DNA from 2 places in the Pleionea sp. WD8-19 genome. Region 2 is predicted to be linked to the other one. Evidence: predicted binding sites of a transcription regulator. Region 2 holds the regulator's gene; the other holds the start of a gene.
What was found. Region 2 encodes FliA, which starts transcription of late flagellar genes. Its sites were predicted from a motif close to CTAAAGTTNNNNNNNNNNCNGCCGATA; they were not measured.
Positions count from the first base shown of each region.

Region 1: ACTUJY_RS13805 (DUF5610 domain-containing protein) is a predicted target of FliA. The motif match lies at 2,157-2,183, and genes of this name have one in related genera.

Region 1 is NZ_JBUZOU010000011.1:94,237-98,642, reverse strand. It holds gene ACTUJY_RS13810 (GlxA family transcriptional regulator) at 1-702, shown strand, start outside; gene ACTUJY_RS13805 (DUF5610 domain-containing protein) at 863-2,119, opposite strand; gene ACTUJY_RS13800 (aspartyl protease family protein) at 2,566-3,714, opposite strand; gene ACTUJY_RS13795 (rhomboid family intramembrane serine protease) at 4,028-4,406, opposite strand, start outside.
Region 2 is NZ_JBUZOU010000008.1:127,977-132,382, forward strand. It holds gene flhF (flagellar biosynthesis protein FlhF) at 1-910, shown strand, start outside; gene ACTUJY_RS11785 (MinD/ParA family protein) at 979-1,803, shown strand; gene ACTUJY_RS11790 (RNA polymerase sigma factor FliA) at 1,902-2,621, shown strand; gene cheY (chemotaxis response regulator CheY) at 2,721-3,098, shown strand; gene ACTUJY_RS11800 (protein phosphatase CheZ) at 3,110-3,853, shown strand; gene ACTUJY_RS11805 (chemotaxis protein CheA) at 3,865-4,406, shown strand, end outside.

The DNA.
Region 1 (4,406 bases), on a different contig from region 2:
GGGAAACAAACGGTTCAATGGTTAAAACAACAAAAGCGCGTGCCTAACATTTCTTTGGCTACCGTCTGTTCCGGTGCGTTGATAGCGGCAAAAGCTGGCTGGTTGGTCGATAAGATGTGTACAACACATCACGATTTAGTGGACTCTTTAAAGCAATTGGAACCTTCGGCTTCTGTTGTTGATAACCGTTTATTTGTAAAAGACGGCTGTGTTTGGACCAGCGCAGGGATCAGCTCTGGTATCGATTTGATGTTGGCTTTTTTGCAACAAGATACTGATGCTGCATTTACTGCTCGAGTTGCCCGCGAAATGGTCATTTATTTTCGGCGCAGTGGTGATGACCCTCAGCTGAGCCCTTGGTTTTCCGGTCGTAACCATTTGGATGATCGCGTACATCGGGTTCAGGATTTAATTTGTCATTCACCAGAAGTCAATTATTCGATTGAAGAGTTGGCCTCTCAAGTTCATATGAGTCCAAGAAATTTAACGCGCCAATTTCGAAGAATTACCGAACTCACGATTCAAGAGTATCGTGAGAAAATAAAAATCAGTCACGCGGAAAAATTGCTAACCGATACCCAAACGAAAGTTGAACTTGTCGCCGAAGCCAGCGGCTTTCAATCGGCTCGAAGCTTTCGCCGATCCTGGCTCCGTTATCACAAGGAATCTCCGACTCAATATCGAAAGCGTGTTTCTAACTAAATGCCATCTCAACAATGCCTTTTGCCGCTTATGCCGCGTTGCTGACGTTTTTCCTGTGCTTATTGATCGCAGGTAAACTCCGCTCTTTTCAACGTCTGTACCATGTGTCAATAACACCGTTCAATTTTTGAGAGTGCTTCTATTAACCGCTTTTTCCGATTTAAGCAACTTCGGCTTGTGACTCTCGACGGTTAAATAAAGATTCAACCAAAGAGCGCAAGTTGTTTCTGAATTGTTCTTGTTGATGAGCTGCAACGTGTTGCTCATCGGACGGTTGGTTATTAGGTTCTACATTTAGCAAGTTAAGGCCCGAAGTTATATCATCAATAAGCTTAAGCGGTTCGCTGAACTTTTCGGCGTTGTCCAGCAAGGTATTAACCTGACCCAGAAAATCACCCAAGCTTGTAATCGCATTTTGCACCGGCTGATCACTGTTCGACTGATAAGCTGCAATAGCACTTACACTGGTGATCTGTTGCAAGTGCAGATCCATCCTGGAAAGCTCATCTGAATCGAAGTTTAATTCAGTCGCTGCTTTAAACGCCTGGTCCAGATTTCCGCTGTAAAAATCCTGCGCTATGTCATCAACGTCGGAGAGTAAATTGTTTATGGCTTGCAACTCGTCTTCGTCCAGTTCGCCACTCACATTGAGAATAAAAGACCCGGACGAAGACAACTGCTGACCGGCCTGCAAAGAGCTGGCGTTGTTCGACTGATGAAAGGATACGGATTGACTGGCTTGTAAATCTCTGGCGATTTCAATGGTTACGCGGTCTCCGTCTTGCGTGGTGAGATTTAATGAAAAACTTCGGCTTTGTGAAAAGCTTCCGGCTACATCCAGTTGAGTCAGGCGACTGCTGATTTGATCGGTTTGATTAATAGTCTCTCTGAGCTCATCAATACCGCTGGTCACTCTTTGGTACGTATCGTTAATTTCGCCCTCCAGCGTTGGTGTGAGCAGTCCCAGTCCTGTAATAATGTCTTTGGCTTCATTAAAACCTTTTTCAAAGCCAGCCAAAGCTTGGTCGAGTCGGTTATTCAATTCTTTTTGCGAAACGCCGTTGGCTTTGTCTGTTGCCAGCCGTTGTTGAATAAAATCCAGAATATTCGCTGCCGCTTGTTCTGAAGTGATTTTCTCGACCGGCTGAATCGTATAGTTACTCGCTTGTACCGGAGGCTGAACTGCTTGGCTTTGGTTAGGGTTAGATAAAGGGCCTTGAGCGAGCCGTTGGTAGGCTTTTTCGAGAATGCTATTAAACACCTCAAAGCTGTCTCGCGGTTGCCTATTGGGTTGTAAACCGTTCGCTGACGGTAGTGCTTGGCTCGATGGTTTGTTCCCATTTCTGAATATGCCATTAAATGGGCCACGTTCACCAGGTTCCGAAAAAGGAAGTAGGTTTGAGAGGTGATTTAACATGGGACTCGACCTGTAAAAAAGTATCCATTTAGTTTTAAATCGGCCTGAAACATGACGACTTTAGGCTCAATGGAGAAAACACGTTCGATATCTCAAATTTTCACGCATTGGCGTAGCATAAAGACTGTATCTTTTTGATTTTATGGGGAAAGCTTGTGGTTTCAATTAATCAAGCAAAGCGTTTTCTGTTTTTATTCCCCACCTTAAAATAGACTAATATTACAGTATTTATTCGAACGTTTTTGTGCGGGAGACAATATGAACAGTTACGTTATTGGTGTGATCGCAATTGTCGTTCTTATCGCAATTGTGGCGCTTGGCTTCGCTCGGCAAAAAAAGGATGAAGATGAAAAAGAGAAGCGATGAAGGCCTGCTAGGTAGAGTTGTTTATAGCCGTAACTTACCGTTGTATGGCGTATCATGCTGTTGCTGAGCTCGACAAAACATCAAAGATTAGAATAACCGATAATATGCTCTGCTTTGAGAGTAAAGCATTTCAGATCGCGTTGAATACAAACTCGATGACTTCCCAAAGTAGAGGATAAGTCGTTGTAATGAGCTAAAGTCAGTGTGTCTGCTGGTTTATTATTAATAGAAGTAATCAAGTCGCCTACCTGTATATTTACGTGGCTCGCCGGAAGATCTGGGAAAACATATCGTACGACAAATTCACCGCTTTGAATTTTTCGAAGTTCCAGTCCCAGTAAGTTGTAGTCTGTATGAAATGGTTTTTGAGGGATTAAATAGAAAGCGCTCTTTTGATAATCGATAACGGTTTTAAACTGATTCAATAAGGCATTTCCAATGATCCACATTTCATCTTCATCGTTTCCGGGAATTAAATTGACTTTCACATTGTTAAGCTTTATGTCTCCAAGCGTCAAAGAGGGTAAGGTAACGCGTTCGTGCACCGTCATTCCACTGAGGCCAAAGTCGGCCGCGCGTACACGAGTAGAGTGAACTTTGACGTTATTGTTGTCTGTGTAGGCACTGCTGATTTTTAAATAGTGACGGCTGCCCGTGTCAATAATAAACTCCGTTTTAACGCTGTGGTTGTTATTAAAAGCAAGCTCGCCATCAATACTAATTTTGCTAAAAAAGCTATTGAGCGGATACGATTTAGCATTGGCTTCGGGAATATAGTGTTTACTTGAGAGCGCAATGCTGTTTTGGTTGTGGTCGAACTCCCAGGTAAAGTGTTTTAACATGTCGTGACCTATGACACCATCAAATACGGCTTCATCTTCTCGAAGAAAATATTGAGAAGTCGTTATGGGTATATAGGCGGCTTTCATGTTGTCAAAAGCCACACCGCCGAGATCAATGCGCTTAATATCGACTTGATAGGCTTGGCTCTTTTCTTGGTCACCCCAGCCACCCATCGATAAATGAAATCCTGGCTGTAAGTTAAGCTTTCGTACTTTTGGTGAATCCATCAGTACAAGAAAACGAGCACCAGTATCTAAAAGAAACAGCAATTCTTCGCCATTGACTTTTGCATAAATGTAAGGCTTTTCACCCAGGAACACTGATTTTAGGTGTATTCTTTTTTCATTTTCAAATATGGGTTGTGCATTGGAGTTAATTTGCATCATTCGGATAGAGTTTATGGTTTTGCAGCCATCGATGAATAACAATACAACGAGGATTGATATTAGTGTAATAATGATTTTTTTTAACATGGATGAAGGAAGGTCATGAATTTCAGTCCATATTAAACGATAGAATGTGAAACAAATGTGAAATTTTTGTCTTAAGTGAAAACGATGTTTGATTTGCAAAGTTCATTCAGGTTTTTAGGTATCCGCTCGGCTGATGATTGTATAGCTTGATTAATCGCTCTAAAATATTCAACGCACACCCGATTCGAAACAACCATTGCGGTCGACTTTGACGAGTCAGCAAGGGTTAACTTTTCTTCCAGGTTTTTAACTGTTCGCGTGCTGCTTTACCATGAGGTGATTCACCGTAATAATTTGCCAGGTAATTAAGTTCTATGGATGCGCTCCGAATTTTACTTCGCTTGGCCAGCGCAATACTCCACTCGAATAGGAGCTTAGGTAACTTTTCATGCTCGGCGTACACTTTTTTAGCTTCTTTAATTAAGGGTTCACTGGTTTGTACGAGATCGTTCCTGAGCTGTCTGTGCAACAACCCAAAAAAAGCTTCAATGTCTAACTCTTTAACGTTAACGTGCTTTGGGATGGCTTCGTTAGCCACCAATAGAACGAAACCGTCGGCGTTGATGTCTTGCAAATTGAACGCAAAGACGCGATTCACCACCTGT
Region 2 (4,406 bases):
GGAGCCAACACTGGTTGCTATGCGCGAGGAGTTAAATTTATTACGAGGATTATTGCAGGAGCAGGTTTCGAAACTGGCCTGGGATAAACAATCGCAACTGTCTCCTTTGGGGGCCGGTTTAAGACGAGAGTTGAGTCAATTGGGATTGAACAACGAATTAATTGAACCCGTCATAACAACGTGCGAGCAGGAAACGGATTACGAATGCGCTTGGCAAAAAGCATTGGCATTATTGTCGAAGCGTATTCAGGTAGGCGATAACGATATACTTGAAAACGGTGGTGTGGTTGCACTGGTGGGCCCTACAGGAGTCGGTAAAACGACAACCATTGCCAAGCTCGCTGCTCGACAGGTTTTAAAGCACGGCCGTGACAGTGTTGCGTTGGTCACCACTGATAATTTTCGCATAGCGGCTCATGAACAAATCCGAACGTTCGGCCGTATTTTACAAATTCCTGTTCGAGTGGTGGATGACGAAAAACAATTACGTGAAACATTGTTTCAGCTTTCCGATCGTCGTTTGATATTAATCGATACTGCGGGTATGAGCCAACGTGACGAACGTATGAGTCAACAAATGCAATGTCTCGCTAACGACAACATTACAATAAAACATTACCTGGTACTGTCCGCGACCGCGCAGCTGCGAGTGTTGCAGGATGCAATTCGACTGTTCAAGCCGTTTCACTTACAAGGCTGCTTGTTAACTAAGTTGGATGAAGCGGTCAGTTTGGGTGAAATTATATCGACTATAATAGAAAATGAATTGATGGTGCTTTACACCACCGATGGTCAGCGTGTGCCGGAAGATATTCGTGTTGCACGGGCGCACCATCTGGTTTCAAAAATGGTTTGGCTCGCCCGGCATCGTCATCAACAAGCGGAGCCACATAAAGCTACAGGAAGTTAATGATGTTTGGCCTATCCGGTAGCACTTCAACACGTCAGTGTAACGATCAGGCGGCAGGACTCAGATTAATGACATCGAGTAAACCCGTAAAAGTAATAGCCATTACTGGTGGAAAAGGTGGTGTTGGGAAAACGAATGTATCGGTAAACCTCGCCATTCACTTAAGCAGCTTGGGCAGGCGAGTTATGCTGCTCGATGCCGACCTTGGGTTGGCGAATGTGGATGTTATGCTTGGGCTCAAGGTAAATCGAAATATTAAACACGTTTTAAATGGTGAATGTGAATTAAGAGACATTGTGTTGCGTGGGCCATCCGGTATTCAGGTTATTCCCGCGTCTTCCGGTACTCAAAAAATGGCCGAGTTGAGCGCAGTAGAGCATGCTGGGATCATTCGTGCATTCAGCGACATCGGTCAAAATCTCGATTATCTATTAGTGGATACCGCCGCCGGAATTTCTGACAACGTCATTTCATTTACTCGAGCAGCGCAAGATATATTGGTTGTTGTATGCGATGAGCCGACATCGATTACAGATGCTTACGCGTTAATGAAGGTGTTAAATCGCGATCACCAGCTGGATCGCTTTCGAATTGTTGCTAATATGGTTCGAACACCGCAAGAAGGGCGCGAAATATTCAATAAGTTGAGTAAGGTGACCGACCGATTTCTGGATGTCATGTTGGATTACGTTGGCTCTGTACCTTTTGATGAAAATGTTAGGAAAGCGATCAAAAAACAAAAAGCCTTGATTGAGCTGTTTCCGCGATCACCGGCATCGGTCGCGCTTCGCTCGTTGGCAAAAAAGGTGGAAGATTGGCCGATTCCCATGAATGCCAGCGGACACATTGAGTTTTTTATGGAGCGGCTGGTGCATCAAGATGCCATGGTCTAATTTGAAAAGATAAAATGAAAAAATGAACCGTCAGCTGTAGGATTCACTCAGCAGCTTTTTCACCACGAAAATACAATCAGGTGGGTTAAGTGACAGGCATTGACACCTATAAAAAAATCGGTGCTAATCAACAGGACATTACCGAGCGTTATGCGCCTTTGGTGAAACGTATTGCCCATCATTTAATGTCTCGTCTCCCTTCGAGTGTGCAAGTAGAAGACTTAATGCAAGCTGGAATGATAGGCCTATTGGAAGCGGCCAATAATTTTGACGCGACCAAAGGCGCTAGCTTCGAAACGTTTGCCGGTATCCGAATTCGAGGGGCAATGATCGACGAAATTCGTCGTGGCGACTGGGTACCACGTTCGGTTCATCGAAATACACGGTTGATCGCCCAGAAAATTGCGGAAATTGAACAGAGTACCGGGCGTGATGCTCGTGACACCGAAGTTGCTGCTGCACTGGAAATAGAGTTGGAAGATTACCGCATTATGCTCATGGAGTCCGCTAACGGCCACATACTCGACTTTGAAGATTTAGGGTTGTCTGAAGATCATTTCAGTGAAGGTCTTTCTGCTTCATCTCAATCTGAAAATCCCTATGAAGGATTACAGTCAAGAGATTTTCGTGATTGTTTGGCTTCTGCGATAAGCAGCTTACCGGAGCGTGAACGTCTGGTTTTAGCACTTTACTATGATGAAGAACTGAACTTAAAGGAAATCGGCGAAGTTATGGGGGTCAGTGAATCGCGCATCAGCCAGATCAATAGCCAGGCAATGATAAGGTTACAAAGCCGATTAAGAGATTGGCGTAAATAGATAATTTTGACTAACTTTATCTTGGAGAGTAGTGGAGCTAAACAAGTCGAAAGCCGCTAAGTGAAAAGATGAGAGGGGAGGTCTTCCTTGGACAAAAATATGAAAATTCTCATAGTTGACGACTTTTCGACTATGAGGCGGATTGTAAAAAACCTGCTTCGTGACTTGGGGTTTACAAATACCCAAGAAGCGGATGACGGCCAGACTGCGTTGCCCATGTTACAAACTGGGGATTTCGACTTTCTCGTCACCGATTGGAACATGCCAGGAATGCAGGGCATCGATCTGTTAAAAAATGTTCGTGCTGATCCCAATTTAAAAGATCTTCCAGTGCTTATGGTTACCGCCGAAGCTAAGCGTGAACAAATTGTGGAAGCAGCTCAAGCAGGGGTTAACGGTTACATAGTTAAACCATTCACTGCGGGCACGCTTAAAGAGAAAATTGACAAAATTTTCGAGCGAATCGAAGGTAACTAGCGGAGCAGCTGATGGAGACTCATGACAAATTGATGGCCGATGTTACCTTGGAGAAAGCACGAAAACTGATTCAATGCTTGGAGAAAGGAGACTACGATAATGCAAGAGAGGCTATTGATGGTCTTTCACAAATACGAGAAGCGAGCCTGTTTGCAGAAGTGGGTAAATTAACGCGTCAATTACACGAAGCTTTGGCAAATTTTCAACTCGACAACAAAATCGCCGGGCTCGCGGCGCACGATATTCCCGATGCTAAAGAGCGTCTTAACTACGTAATCGAAACCACTGAAAACGCAGCCAATAAAACCATGGATTCGGTGGAAGCCTGCATTCCTATTTCGCAAAATATTCAAAACCTGGCAAACGAATTACACGATGATTGGGAGCGACTCTATCGGCGAGAGTTAAAGCCGGGTGAGTTTCGCAAATTGGCTGCTCGTGTTGAAGATTTCCTTAAAAAGGTTTCTGAAGATTCAGCAGAACTCAATACCAAACTGACCGATGTGATGGTTGCTCAAGATTATCAAGACTTAACCGGGCAAGTGATTCGCCGTGTTATTACGCTGGTACAAGAGGTAGAAGATAATCTGGTCGCACTGATTAAAATGTTTGGTAGTGCAGACGAATATCGTAAAGCTCAAGCTGAACCGACAAAAGTGGAAGGCGCCGAAGGTCCGATAATTGATAAAAACAGAGAAGACGTATTGACCAATCAGGACGATGTGGACGATCTTCTTTCCAGCTTGGGATTCTAGAGGAGTTGCCAATGGCAATTGATGCCGATGAAGAAATCTTACAGGATTTTTTAATCGAAGCCAGTGAAATACTGGAGACTTTGTCTGAGCAATTGGTGACGTTGGAAAACAACCCCGAAGACATGGATCTGCTTAATGCGATATTTCGTGGATTCCACACGGTAAAAGGTGGTGCCGGCTTTTTGAATTTAACGGCAATGGTCGAAGTGTGCCACGTAACTGAAAATATATTCGACATACTTCGAAACGGGGGGCGGGTTGCCGAACCAGAATTGATGGACGCAGTGTTACAGGCGTTGGATTACGTCAACTCCATGTTCGATGAAGTGAAAGCGGGTGATGAGCCTTCACCTGCACCGCAAAGTTTTTTGCAGCAGTTGGAGATTTTTGCCAAGCCCGATGATGGCAGTGCCGCCGCGCCACCTGCAGCAGAACCTGAACCTCAGGTAACGGAGCCGACGAGTGAGGCTGCGGGTGATGAAATTACGGATGATGAGTTTGAGGCGTTGCTCGATCAAATTCATGGTAAAGCTGGAGCCGAACAAGAGGCGCC